DNA from 2 places in the Romboutsia sp. 1001285H_161024_C4 genome. Region 1 is predicted to be linked to the other one. Evidence: riboswitches for the same ligand, from Rfam matches in the RefSeq annotation. Region 1 holds a riboswitch; the other holds the start of a gene.
The links. Region 1 has a riboswitch for lysine ahead of nhaC (Na+/H+ antiporter NhaC). Riboswitches for the same ligand answer to the same signal wherever they lie in the genome.

Region 1 (7,779 bases):
TATAACTTATTTAGATATAGAAGCTAGCAAAAATTCAAATAAAATTAAGTTAATAGGAGTGAAGTTTTTTAATAATCAAGTATACATTTTTGAGGAAACAATAAATAATGATGATAAAAATTATAATGTAAATAGTTTAAATGATTTTATAGGAGATAGCTATATAGCAATGTTTGATTTATCATCTAATAAAAAGTTTATAGAGAGATATATAAACGAGAAGATATTAGATGTAAAAGAGTTAGTGCATGTAATTAAACCTTATTATAGTGATTATAATATTAAGTATTTAAATGATATATTAACAAATGATAGGTATATAAGTGATTTAATAAGTATTGTAAACATTGTAAACAATATAATAATAAGTATAAAAAAAGAAGATAAATTAACATTAGAGCCTTTAACATTTAAGATAAATTCTTACTTAAATAAATTTTCACTATCTAATTGGGAGTGGAGTGAGTTAATAGATAGTGTAGATGATATTAAAGAATTAGAAAATTTAGAAAAAAAATCAGAAGAAAAATTAAAAGATAATAAAAAAGAAAAACTAGTAATAAGAAAACTAAATGAAAATGAAAGAAATTATGAAGAATTATTAAAAGATGAAAGTATATGGGCTAAAAAAGAAGGATTTATATATGAATACAGGCCAGGGCAGTATGAACTAAGTAAAACTATAAGAGAAACTATAAGTAGTGCTACTACTTATAAAATAGCATGTATAGAGGCACCAACAGGAATAGGTAAAAGTGTAGGATATTTACTTCCAGCTATATTAGAAGCAAGGTTAAACAAAAAGAGAATGATAATATCTACAGACACTAAAGAGCTTCAAATACAATTGATCAATAAAGATATACCTAATGTATTAAACTCATTAGGTCTTATGGGAAAGATAAAGTATGGATACATAAAAGGAAAAAACAACTATATATGTGTAGAAAAATTAGAACAGTATAAACATGAATATACCTCTAAAAAACCAACTAAAAAAGAAATACTAGGGATACTACTACTAGAACAAATAGTTAAGGAAGGAAAACACGGTGATATAGAGGAGATAAGTCCTTCTATATTAAATGAATTTAATGTAATAGGTGATCATATAAAACATGTTAGTTGTGATCCGAATTTATGTAGACCTAAAAAGTGTAATAAAGAATGTCTATACAAAAATAGGGTAGAAGAATTAAAAGAAGAAGATATAACTGTTATAAATCACTCTTTATTAGCAAAGTGGCCTTATAAAGAAGAGAAACCACTAGAAAATATTATAGTGGATGAGGGTCATAATTTAGCTGAAAAGGGATATGATTTTTTCTCAAGTATTATAGAATACAAAGCACTAAAATATTTTTTAAAAGAAATATATCCATATGAATATATAGGAAATAGTCCTTTTATATATGAAAAGTATAAAACATCTAGAAAGATAAAGTATTTTGATAAGTTTTATCATCATGTTCACTTTGGAAGAGATATAAAAGAAAAAATAAGTAGGAATATAAATTTAATTTTAGAGGAACTTAACTCTGTTCTAAGATTTGGCATGGAATCAGATTATAATTATTTAAGTAAATATAACTTAAGGTGGGAATTTAATCTACAACAAAGTGAAGTGCTAGGAAAGGTAAAAAAAGAAGATGAATATATAGAATTAACATATTTAAGTTATAGTAATAAGATTAGAGATAGTTTTGATAAAATACTAAGAAATTTAATAGCTATATTAGTTATAATTGATAGAAATATAGATGATGATAGTATAGATAAGGAATCTGATATATATAAATTTGGTAAAGCAAGAATAAAAGAACTAGAAGATATAAGGACTACATTTGAACTATTTATGGAATTTACTGAAGAAGACGATTTTGCAAGAATTATTGAAATAGATAAAAATTATACTAACTTTGAGGCTAAAGTTGTTCCTTTAAAACTAGCTAAATTGTTTGAAGAAAATATATTAAGTCAAGTGGAAAGTGGTATATTTATATCTGCTACTTTGAGTGTAGAAAACAATATGAATTATTTTAAAAATACTCTCGGTATAAATAGGGTTGAAAATATCGAAAAAGTGATAGAGCCTTTATATAATTATAAAAACAAAGTATTAACATTAGGGCTAAGCGATTTATCAAATTATAATAATAAAAACTTTACAACAGACATATCAAATACTATATACAAAATATGTGAGGTAACACATGGACACTTATTATCATTATTTAATAGTACAGATAGATTGGATAAAACATACGAAGATCTAACTCATATATTAAATGGAAAAAACATAGATATATACAAAAACAAAAAAGGAATTAGAAATTTAAAGAATATGAATCAAAATTGTGTGGTATTAGGGTCGAAAGGATGCTTTGAAGGTGTAGATGTTCCAGGGGATGGACTTGTGTGTGTAACATTAGATAAAATTCCTAATCTAAATCCGAAAGATCCTTTATACTCAACTATTATGAAAAAATATGGCTTGACCTATCAATCTATAAACTACCCTCAGATGGCTATTAAAGTAAAACAAGCTATGGGAAGGATCTTAAGAAGCAAATATGATTATGGATGTTTTATAATCTTTGACATAGGAACTAATGGGCATACTTTAAAAAAATTAGAGAGAGATCTTCATGGTTGTAAAATAAATATAGTTAGCAAAAATAATATACAATACTATACTAATAATCATCTAAATATATGTAGAAAGCAGGTTATGAGAGAGGTATTAGTAGATGTTAGGAACTTACTAACAATTACAGATATAGATGACATAAAAGATATAGAACAGTTTGTAGTTGAGCAAATGAATCAAAGATATATAAAGTGCAGAGTTACTTCAAATAATCATGATAAATTAAATATAAAGTATTTTAATCATAGATACACTATACCAAAAGAAAAAATCAAATTAAAATCTAAGGTATGAGATTATAAAAAGACTTTACCTATATTTTAATTATTGAATAAGATTAGATATTTAAGAAAAAATAAATCTTATAAAGTAGTTAAAAGAAAGGATGTAAATATGAGTTATATATTACTTATAATAGGTTTTTTAATTCTTATAAAAGGAGCAGATGTATTTGTAGTTGGCTCATCATCTATAGCAAAAACATTAAAGGTCCCAACACTTATAATTGGGCTTACTATAGTTGCTTTTGGTACTAGTGCACCAGAAGCTGCAGTAAGTATAACAGCAGCATTAAAAGGAAGTAATGATATGGCTATAGCCAATGTAGTAGGGTCTAATATATTTAACTTTTTATGTGTTTTGGGAGTCGTAGCAATAATAAATCCTATAAAGGTACAAAAGAGCACTATAATTAAAGAATTTCCATTTGCAGTACTTGCAACTATAGTACTATCTATATTATCTCACGATATAAAGTTTCAAGGGTATACTCAAAATGCTTTAACAAGAGCAGATGGGCTGATGCTACTAACTTTATTTGGTATATTTATGTATTATTTAGTAGAGATGGCCATAACATCTAAAGAGGAAATGGAAATAGATCAAGCTGATGAGAGCATACCTATGAGTAAAAGTATACTAATGAGTATCCTTGGTATAATTGGAATAATAGTAGGTGGTCAGTTTGTTGTAGATAGCGCAAGTAATATTGCTTTAGCTTGGGGGATGAGTGAAAATCTAGTAGGCTTAACTATAGTATCTATAGGAACATCTCTTCCGGAGTTCGTAACGAGTATAGTTGCGGCTAGAAAAGGTGAAAGTGATATAGCTATAGGTAATGTAGTTGGTTCGAATCTGTTTAATATATTATTTGTTTTAGGTATATCCTCATTTATAAGCAATATACAAGTTCATAGTATAGTGTTTGTTGATATGATGATTATGATAATAATAACAATATTAACATATATATTTGCAGGAACTAAGCAACGTATAAATAAAAAAGAAGGTATATTATTAGTTATAATGTATATATTATATATGACATTTATAATAATAAGAAAATAAAAAAGAGTCTTTAAAGACTCTTTTTTATTTTAAGCTATTCCGTTTTCAAATTCTTCTATTAAATCTTCATCAGAAAGTTTTTCTATTGTTAATCCTGTTAATCCATAGAATAATGATATTAAAGGACAAATTAAGTTAAAGAATGCATATGGTAAAAATACGAAAGATCCAATTCCAAGTGTTGCTGACATATATGCTCCACAAGTATTCCAAGGAATAAGTGGAGACGTTATAGTGGCACTATCTTCTAAAGCACGAGAAAGATTCTTAGGAGATAAACCTTGTCTTATAAATGCATCCTTATACATACTTCCTGGTATAACTATGGCTAAATATTGGTCTGCAACTGCTAAGTTAGTACCGATACAAGTAAATATTGTAGCAGCTATAAGTCCAAAAGTACCTTTTGCAAATTTTAGTATAGACTGTGCTATAACTTGTAACATACCAGTTTTTTCTAATACCCCACCTACAGTTAAAGCACAAAGTATTAATGATACTGTCCCTAACATACTGTCAAGTCCACCTCTAGTAAGAAGATCATCAACAAACTTCATTCCAGTAGATGAAACATAACCAGACTTAGCAACTACAAGTATATCAGCTATAGATGCACCTTGAAATACTACTGCACAAACGCCACCTAATATAACACCACCTATAAGTGCTGGTATTGTAGGGACTTTAAATATAACCATTGCTATAACAGCACAAGGAACTAAAAGTAAAAATGGAGATAATGTATTGTAATTACTTAATAAAGCATTTTGAATTTGATTTATTTGAGATATATCCATTTCAGAACCTGCATATTTCATTCCTATTATACCGTATAATACAAGTGATATTAAAAGAGCAGGACCAGCTGTATATACCATATGTTTTATATGATCAAATAAAGTAGAACCAGCCATAGCAGGAGCTAAGTTTGTTGTATCAGATAAAGGAGACATCTTATCCCCGAAATAAGCACCAGATATTATAGCACCTGCAACTATTTTACCAGGTATACCTAAGGCACTACCAATACCTAAAAGAGCTATACCTACAGTACCAGCTGTTGTCCAAGATGAACCAGTAGAAATAGATACTATAGCGCAGATTAAAGTAGTTGCCACTAAGAATATTCCAGGTGATAATATTTTAAGACCCCAATATATCATAGCAGGAACTATACCACCAGCTATCCAAGTACCTATTATCATACCAACTACTAAAAGTATAAGTATTGATTGCATTGTCGTATTTATAGTAGATAGTATACCTTCTTCTAATTCCTTCCAAGTAAAACCTAATCTAAAAACTGCAACACCACTTGCAAATGTAGCTCCTATTATAAGTGGTATATGAGCAGATATTTCATACTTTCTTAAAAACACTAAACATGTCACTAAAACTGCAACTAAAACAGAAACACACAGTAATGCATCAAATAAAGTTGCTTGTTTTTTAACCTTTTTTGTCATAAAAGTCCTCCTAAAATTTATACCGAATATAACGTTAAGGAGAAAAGAGATAATAAAAAAAGTCTAGGTGTAAAGATATTATCCTAGACTTAAGCATTCAACCGTACAATTAAAAATACGCTTAATCTAAAGATAGCACTCCACATATAAATGTGACAGTGTTATACATATTTTGCATAACCCCAATATATAAGTTTAAAGCTTCCCTTATATATTTCGGCATAGTTACCTTTTATTTTGCTTCTTCGTGCTTACCTCCACAAAACTACTATTTAACAATGCGACCTCTACCAATAGTTATATTCGATTTATTTGATAATAAAGATTATACCATAAATTAAAAAAAAATAAAGCATGAAATATTTAGGAATAAAAAATTTAAGAAAATTTTCACAATAATATGTAAAATAATAAGTCTTTAAAAACTACTTATTTTACTATAGAATAATTATTAAATGTATGATTTAGAAAAATATAAATTTTATATAAATAGTTATACGAAAGGAAGTGAAAAATTTGGCTAAGGTTAAGTTTTATGCAGTAAGAAAAGGAAGAAACAATGGTATATATAATACATGGAATGAATGTAAGGAACAAATAAATGGTTTTTCAGGCGCTGAGTATAAAAGTTTTACTACGATAGAGGAAGCAAAATCATATATATATGGTGAAAGTGGTGTAAAAATACAAGAGGGAAAAGAACTTGTAAAAGCTTATGTTGATGGTAGTTATGAACATTCAATAAGAGAATATGGTTCAGGGGTAGTTATAATAAAAAATGAAGAAGTTATAAAAACTTATAGCAAAAAAGGAAATGATAAAGATTTAGTTGGAATGAGAAATGTCGCAGGTGAAATAGAAGCTGCAAAGATTGCGATGAATTATTGTATAGATAATAACATAAATAATTTGATTTTACATTTTGATTATGAAGGAATAGAGAAATGGTGCTTAGGATTATGGAAAACTAATAAAGAAGGAACTACTAAATATAAGAAATTTTATGATAATATAAAAGATAAGTTAAATGTTGAGTTTGTAAAAGTAAAAGCACATAGTGGTAATAAATATAACGATGAAGCTGATAAATTAGCAAAGAAAGCTATAGGAATATAAAAGTCTTGCAAAGTATTTTGCAAGACTTTATTTTTAACTTAATCCAAAATCCTCTAATTCAGCTAAAACAAAAGAAGGTCTATTTATACCATCATACATAGCTTTTGCCAAAATATTTGCCTGGTCATATGTCGATGTCCAAGAAAAAATACCACCAAGACAATTATCTAATACATATAGAGCTTTTATATAAATAGAAAGGGTATCCTCATAAGACATTGAGAACTCTCCATCTTTTACTAGATAAGGTACTTTAGCATCTCTATCAAACATTACTGTATGACCATTTTTATTTATATAATCCCTTCTAAGTTGATCATATGATCTTGTAATTGCAGCTCCAAGTCTACCATAAAAAGGAACCCCAAGTAGTATTTTTTCACGAGGCATACCGGCATTTATTAAATTTTGTACCATAGAATCTACACTATATCCTCTTAAAGATAAATTAGAAGGATATAAATTAGCATGATGTTTCTTAGCATTCTCACCTGTTTCTCCAGCTGTAAAATCATAACTCATTAGATTAAAATAGTTTATTAAAGGAGCTATTTTAGATATTTCAGCACTTCTATTTATATAACCAATATCTCCAGTACCAGCAACACTTAACCACTTATTATCTCCTATAACATCTCTTAGAGCGGTTAGTAAAAGTGTAAAATTTTCTTTATCTTCAGGTCTAGATTTTATACCCGCACCACTACTTCCAGGATATTCCCAGTCAATATCAATACCATCTAAATTATATTGCTTTATAAGCTTATTTGCTTCTCTAGCAAATGCATATCTAGATGCAGGAGTTAAAGCAGCATCAGAAAAACCTTCAACTCCCCATCCACCAATGGCAGCAATAACTTTTAAAGTAGGCTTAATATTTTTAAGACTTATAAGTTGATTTAAATAATTAGGGGTAGGAACTCGTAATGTTCCATTTTCATTAATTTCTACGAATGCATAGATTACAGCATCAAGTAGATTAGGATCTACGTTTCCAGGATTACCAAATACATACTCCATGACTATTGGACTAACATCAGGACAACTTATAGCAGGCTGTTTATCTGGGTCTGTTATTTCAGGTCTTTGGCACTTTTTAGTATTTTTAGATTTTATAAATACATCTTTATTATGTTTTACATTAATAGTTGGTCTATCCTTATCAGGCATAAAGCAAAGATACCAGTCCATATACGCATA
Region 2 (7,779 bases), on a different contig from region 1:
TACATTCTATCAGTTACATTTTTAATTTCTCCGAATTTTTGCTTATCTATTCTACAGAATCTTGAAGTTAAACTTTCTCCAGGAGTTCCGTATAATCCAAATCCAAGACCAGTTTCTTCCTTCCAACTTTGGCAAGCATCATTTAAATGGTGCATAACTTCTAATGCAAATGCTTCCCCTTCTTTAGTTGTATGACTTACACCAAGCATTGCTTGAGTCATTTCATATACCCCAACATATCCTAAAGAAAGAGTTGAATATCCATCCTCTAAAAGAGCGTCTATCTTCTCTCCTTTTTTAAGTCTAGCTATTCCTCCATGTTGCCAATGTATTGGAGATACATCTGATTTTACTCCTTTTAATAAATCATGTCTAACCATTAAAGCTTCTTTACAAAGTTCTAATCTTTCATCTAATATCTCCCAGAATTTATCCATATCTTTATTTGCAGTTAATGCAACTTGTACTAAGTTTAATGATATTACACCTTGATTGAATCTTCCATACCACTTATAATTTCCATTTTCATCTTTCCATGGAGATAAGTGACTTCTACATCCCATAGGTGGGAAAGTATTTCCTTCATAATTCTTTCTCATTATTTTAGCACTTTGATAATCTGGAACTAATCTTTTCGTATTACATTTAGCTGCTAGCCTTGTAATATAGTCATACTTACCACCTTCTAGGCAGTTATGTTCATCTAATAAATAAACTAGTTTAGGGAATTCTTCTCCTACTTCTTGTCCTTTGTAGTTTTTCATTCCTTCTAATCTTTGCGCTATCATTTCTTCGCAAATTAAAGCCATTTCCCTTTCATATTCATGACCTTCTTCAATCTCTAAATATATAGTTGAAAATGGTGATTGACCATTACTTGTATATAACGTTGATAATTGATATCTTATAGTTTGTATACCTGCTTTTAGCTCCTCTAACATTCTTTCTTCAGCTAATTCTTTAGCCATTTCTTCAGAATACTTTTCTTTGTATTTATTGAAATATTTATCATACGATACTCTTAAAAATGGTGCTATATGCTTTATAGTTATAGAGTTTCCACCATATTGACCGCTTGCTATTTGAGCTATTATTTGTGTTGTAACTGTACAAGCTGTTGTAAATGATTTTGGTGATTCTACTAATTTATTACTTATTACTGTACCATTATTTAACATATCTTCTAAGTTTATAAGCATACAGTTATGAATTGGTTGAATTGCATAGTCCATATCGTGATAGTGAAGTACACCTTCATCATGGGCATGCGCTATATGTGCTGGTATTAATTTTCTTCTTGCTATATCTTTTGAAACTTCTCCAGCTATTAGGTCTCTTTGAGTAGACGCTAATAATCCATTTTTATTTGAATTTTCATTTATAACATCTTCATTACTATTGTCTAGTAATCCTAATATACTTTCGTCAGTTGTATTCACTTCTCTTTTAAATGACTGTACCGCTCTATATCCTTCATAAGCTTTCGCAGTCAATTCGTGTTTATAATCTATTAACTTCTTATATACCATATCTTCTATTTGATATACTGTCGGCGAAGGTGACTTTTCATAACAATTTTCTTCTATTTCGTTAGCTATTTTTTTAGCTATTTCTTCTTCATATATACCGCTACCATATTTCATAGCATTTAGTATTGCATTTTCGATTTTTATTTTATCAAACTCTGCAACCTTTCCATTTCTTTTTATTATATTTAATTTTCTGGTCATAAAACTCTCCTTTTGCCTAATATTTCTTGATGTGTTTGTCAAGTCTTACTAGATAAAAAAACAATAACTTTTTTAATAAAAAGTATTGACTTTTTTGTTTTTCAGCACTTTACTTAACTTTGCATAAGCACTATATGTAGTAACACAACCTCTATTTTATACCATATATAGTGTATATTCAAGCTATTTATATTCACTTTTCTTATACCCCTTGATACCACCTAATTCTAGCTTAAATTTTATATTTTTCAGTAAATTTCCTTATTTTTTTATATTTTTTTGAAAATTTTATAATATCTCGATGTAAATAATCTAATAAATATAAAAGTAGCTATAGATCATATTTACCCAAATTTTTATACAAATAAAATTTATTTTATACTAAAAAGACACTTATATCATTAAATAATATAAGTGTCTTTATATTCTATATCCTAAAAATAAACAAGAATCATGATTAGAGATACTATCCCATACATTAAATAAATTGTCATACAAATATTTATAAGAATAGACTTTATATAATTTAGAATAAGCTAAAACTATCCCCCATTGATAAGTTCTATATACATTATTTCTATGTATATATGGTTTAATCTTCTCTTTATTATAATATATGTATTCTTTCTTTAATGACGTTTTAATTTCTTTTAATATTTTCATAGCCTCCTTTTGCTTTCCCTGTGATATGAGTTTCATACCTTCACTAGACCTTGAAATATAATAATCTATATTCTCAATCATCTCTTCTTCTGAAACTAACCTTTTGTCAAATTCTAAAACAATACTTTGGTTAAACATATGAACTCACCTCTTTATTAATATACTTTTACAAATTTAAACAAATTCCTTTAATTAATCCACTTTTTTTATATCTTTGTATTTATTATTTAAATATATTAAAAAACACTAACTTTAATAAGTTAGTGTTTTAGTAAATAATCTAAATAGATACTTATATAAACATATAATACTTAAATTATATACCTTTATAAATACCTATTTAATTTATTTATTTACTTTTCTTTCTTCCCTTTTTTCTTCAAACTTTTCTTTTTCTAATTTTTTCATAGATTTTTGATGAGCTTTAGCTTCTTTTTGTGCTTCTTTGTAATTTCTTTCGCTGTTAATTTCGAATTCCTTTTTATCACATTTCTCAGATTTTCTTTCTATCTTTTTAGCTTCTCTTTCTTCTAATATTATTTCTTTTTCCAACTTCATTTTAATATCTCCTAACTACATTCTTTAAATTCTTCAATTTCTTTTTTACTTGAATTAAGCTTTCTATCCATATATATTAATTTTATTCCCATATTTTTACATATAAAACATATAAGTTAGATTTTAAACAAAAAAATACTAACTTTACTTGTTAGTATTTTTTATAAAGAATTTAGTTATTTGTTTAATATATCAATTATTTGACTAAATGAATTTTCATTTCCATTTCCACCAACTTGAGTTACTTCATTTGTTTCTTTAGATGATAAAATTTCTTTTTGCTTCCAATTTAAATTACTTCCAACTATTACAATTGGAGAGTTTTTCTTAGCTGCTAATACTCCTGCTGATAGGGCGTCAATTAAATCATCTTGTTTATTTATGCCATCTTTTGCTATAAGTATGTCTTCTAGATTTTTTTCTTTATAAAAGTTCTCTAAAATTAAAGCATTGGTTTCATTTCTATCATCTCCACCTATTCTTTTATAGTTAGGTAATTTAGTTGTTATATCATTAGATATAGTACTTTGTCCACCTATAACATAAGATGTTTGTATATTGTTTTGTTTAATAAACTTATTAATTTTATCAAAATTTTCATTTTGTGATGTTAGTATTATCGGCATATTCTTATTGGCTGCGACAGGTGCTATACTAACTGCATCTGCTAATCCTTTAACTCCATTTACAACAGCTATATTTGATATGTTACCTAATCTTTTAGCTATTTCTAATGATGTGTCATATCTATCTATTCCACTTATTCTATTTACCTTAAATCCATCATATTCAAGCTCATTTACTATATTATTCGATACTGAACTTGTACCTCCAATAATATATATATTTTTAGCTTTTAGTCTCTTTATCTCTTGTTCAATATTATAATATAAGCTGTCATTTGGTGTTAGAAGTATTGGAGCATTTATAGATTTTGCAAATGGTGTGGCTGAAAGAGCATCTGCTATAGAACTTGAATTTACTAATACTACATTATCAGAAGTATCCCAACCTTTTTGACTTATCATTATAGATGTTTCATATCTAGTTTCTCCTACCATTTTACTTATAACTACTTTAGGATTATTTGAGCTTACCTTCATTATCCCAACAGCTTTTAGAGCATTTTCTACTGTTTCTTTTTCACTTGCTGTTTTAGCTTTTAATAATAATACTTCTCCTAGATGATTAAAATCTGATTGAGAATATAAGCCTTCTGTAAGTGCATCATAGAAAAGTTTACCCATTTTTTCTTCTCCGATACCTTTAACATTAATACCATATTGTGTTCCACCTTCAGATATTAGGTAAGCTAATTTATTTATTATACCACTATTTTCATGTACGTAATCATTGTCACAGCTATCATTATGTACATGAGACCTTCTACAGATTTCCATATTATCTACATTATCTATATCTGGGTTTTTCATGCTTCTTAAGTATCCATATTTTGAAAAATCTTCTCCTATAGTCCAATTTTTGCTTGATTTATAAGTATGTTCTACTAAAGTACCAAAAATATCTCCATATGCTTCGTTTATAGCGCCTGATTGAGATACATAATCTAAATTAGCAGTATGTCTTACTACTGAATGAGTATATTCATGTCCAATTACATCTAATGATCCTGCAGAATCATAAGTTGTTGAGTTTTCATTTCCAAAAACTAGTATATCAACTCCATTTACTAGACTGGAAAATGCATTTCCTGGCTCATTTACATTTACAAGTAATTCTGGCTTACTTCCCTTTCCATCTAGCCCATCTCTATTGTATTTATTTAAATAAAAATCGTAAGTTTTTCCTACATGGTAGTTTGCATCTACAAACTTTCCATCGCTCTTTTCTAGTTTTGTGCTAAAATATTTTATATCATTATCCATGCCATAAGGAATTTTATTTTGATAATAATATTGATAAAAATATTGACCTTTTATATCTAAAGTTTTTATAGGTTTTGATCCTCTACTTAAATCTATAAAATAATACCCGTCTTTAAAGCCTGCTTCACCTTGTCTATGTATTACTTGTATTTCTCTTTCATCTCCAAATACACCTTTTGCTTTAATTTTTTCTGATTTGATTATATTGTTTGTGTTTTCGTATTGATTTATTATATCTCCACTGTTAGCATCTATAAATACAATTTTGTTATAAATTGTTTTTCCTATTATATTTACATCTACTTTGTATGCAAGTTTATATTCTTCTTTACTTTTATATAAATATAACTCTACTTTTTCATTTTTATTTAATTCATTTTTTAGTTCAAGTTTTTCCTTTGCTATCTTAAGTGCATCATCTTTAGTTAAAGTCGGATTATAGTTAAATCCTTTTAATGTCTTTGATGTTGGCTCTATATATCCTGAAATTGATTTTATATTTCCGTCATAATCTACGCATCCTACTAAATCTGAACCATAGATAGGTATATTATTTATATACTGTTGAAGTCTTACTATAACCTGAGAATCATTTTTATCATCTTCTTTTGATTTGACTTTGAAAGTAGAAGTTTTTTCTACATTGCTTAAATAATTAATTAGGATTTGTTGAGGTGATATACCTTCTTTTTTCTCTTCCTTTATATTACCACTTACTACAAATGGTTCCGATTTTTCTATAGCTTTTTTTAATTCTTGTTTTTGCATATCCTCACTTGCAAAACTCAAACTAGTTAGATTTATAGTTATTAAACATAGTGTTGTTATGCTTGCTATGCTCTTTTTTAATAATGTCACTTGCTTTCCCCCTCAATTTTCTTTATTTAATGCTTTTGCTCCTTGTTATATTTTTACTAACTATGTTAACTCTATTTTAACACTTGCAATTATTGTTAGTAAACTTATTATTTATTGTTTTTGTACAAAATCTAATCTTTTCTATTGACTTATTTTTTGTTTTGGTTATAATTTAAAACAACAAGTAGATAACTGAGATAGAGGCGCGAAATTTAAGAGTAGTATTATGGAGGTAAGCTCAATGAAATAATACAAAAGGAAATTTCGCCGAAGTAAATAGTTAATGGCTTTGATACTATTTACTGGGCTTATGTAAAATATGCATAAGACTGTCACATTTTTGTGGAGAGCTATTTTCAATGAAAACGTACGGTACGTTGTATTTTTTGTATATAATTTACGTATTTTTGTCATGGGTATAGTCTCATGGCTTTTTTTGTATACAAAAACCTTATGTAAACCTAAAATTACTGATAACTTATATAAGGTATATCAATAACTCAATAATATAAAAATATATCTGAGTAACCGTCGAAGTCGTTAGCGACATAAACTAAGCGCATTTTTATTGTTAGATAAATTTTATTATCTTAGTTACTTACTTATGGAAAATTTACACCATAAGGAGGATAATCAAATGAGTGAACAAAATCAAGAATTAAAAAGAGGATTAAAAGCAAGACATCTAAACATGATAGCACTAGGTGGTTCTATTGGAACAGGTATATTTCTTGCAATGGGAGATACTATCTATCAAGCAGGACCTGGTGGTGCATTAGTTGCATATGTTTTAGTAGGCATTATGGTTTATTTTTTAATAACAAGTTTAGGTGAAATGGCTACTTTTATGCCAATCTCTGGATCTTTCAGTTCCTATGCTACTAAATTTATTGACCCAGCACTTGGGTTTGCACTTGGATGGAATTACTGGTACAACTGGGCTATAACAATAGCTGCCGAAATGGTTGCAGGTTCTTTAGTTATGAAATTTTGGTTCCCAAACATACCAGGAGTTTACTGGAGTTTATTATTTTTAATAATAATTGTCGGATTAAACTTCCTATCATCAAAAGCCTACGGTGAGTCTGAATATTGGTTTGCTGGTGTTAAAGTTGTTACTGTAATTATATTTTTAATAATAGGTGTATTAATGATAGTTGGTATAATTGGTTCTGATGAAATAGGATTTCATAATTATTTTATAAAAGATGGACCTTTCCATGGTGGAATAAAATCAATCTTTGCCATTTTTCTAGTTGCAGGATTTTCATTTCAGGGAACCGAACTTATAGGAGTTGCTGCTGGAGAAAGTGAAAATCCAGAAAAAACTATTCCTAGGGCTATAAAATCCATATTTTGGAGAATATTAATATTTTATTTAGGAACGATAATAGTTTTAGGTGCTATAATACCTTTTACACAGGCTGGTGTTTCTGAAAGTCCATTTACTATGGTATTTGAGAAAGCAGGTATAGCTGGAGCTGCTTCTCTTATGAATGCAGTAATATTAACATCTGTATTATCTGCTGGAAATTCTGGTATGTATGCATCAAGCAGAATGCTTCACTCTATGGCTAAGGATGGACTTGCTCCAAAGCTATTTGCTAAGACTAATAAAAGAGGTGTTCCTGTAAATGCTTTAATATTAACTACTATAGTTGCATCTTTTTGTTTCTTAACAGGTGTATTTGCCGAAAGTACTGTTTATGTTTGGTTAGTTGCTGCATCTGGCCTTGCTGGATTTATAGCATGGGTTGGAATAGCAATATGCCATTATAGATTTAGAAAAGCATATACTCATCAAGGTAATAATTTAAAAGATTTAAAATTTACTGCTAAATGGTATCCTTTTGGACCTATACTAGCATTAATAATGTGTATAGTTATAATAATAGGTCAAGGTTATTCTTGTATTAAACCAGATGGCATTGACTGGAGTGGTTTAATAGCTTCTTATATAGGTATACCTCTATTTTTAAGTTTATATATAGGTTATAAAATTAAGCACAAGACTAAACTTATCCCTCTTCACAAGGTTGATTTAACTTATGGAGAAGATAAAAATTTAGATAATATAGAAAAAA

Region 2: another riboswitch for lysine. It lies ahead of I1959_RS08445 (amino acid permease); the one in region 1 lies ahead of nhaC (Na+/H+ antiporter NhaC).

The regions. Positions count from the first base shown of each region.
Region 1 covers NZ_JADNAJ010000002.1:495,988-503,766, forward strand. Annotated here, with positions in the region: gene I1959_RS05950 (ATP-dependent DNA helicase) at 1-2,944, shown strand, start outside; gene I1959_RS05955 (calcium/sodium antiporter) at 3,044-3,997, shown strand; gene nhaC (Na+/H+ antiporter NhaC) at 4,027-5,463, opposite strand; lysine riboswitch at 5,589-5,761, opposite strand; gene I1959_RS05965 (ribonuclease H family protein) at 5,971-6,579, shown strand; gene I1959_RS05970 (peroxiredoxin) at 6,613-7,779, opposite strand, start outside.
Region 2 covers NZ_JADNAJ010000004.1:45,878-53,656, forward strand. Annotated here, with positions in the region: gene nrdD (anaerobic ribonucleoside-triphosphate reductase) at 1-1,730, opposite strand, end outside; gene I1959_RS08430 (hypothetical protein) at 2,151-2,531, opposite strand; gene I1959_RS08435 (hypothetical protein) at 2,739-2,951, opposite strand; gene I1959_RS08440 (cell wall-binding repeat-containing protein) at 3,128-5,695, opposite strand; lysine riboswitch at 5,886-6,056, shown strand; gene I1959_RS08445 (amino acid permease) at 6,333-7,779, shown strand, end outside.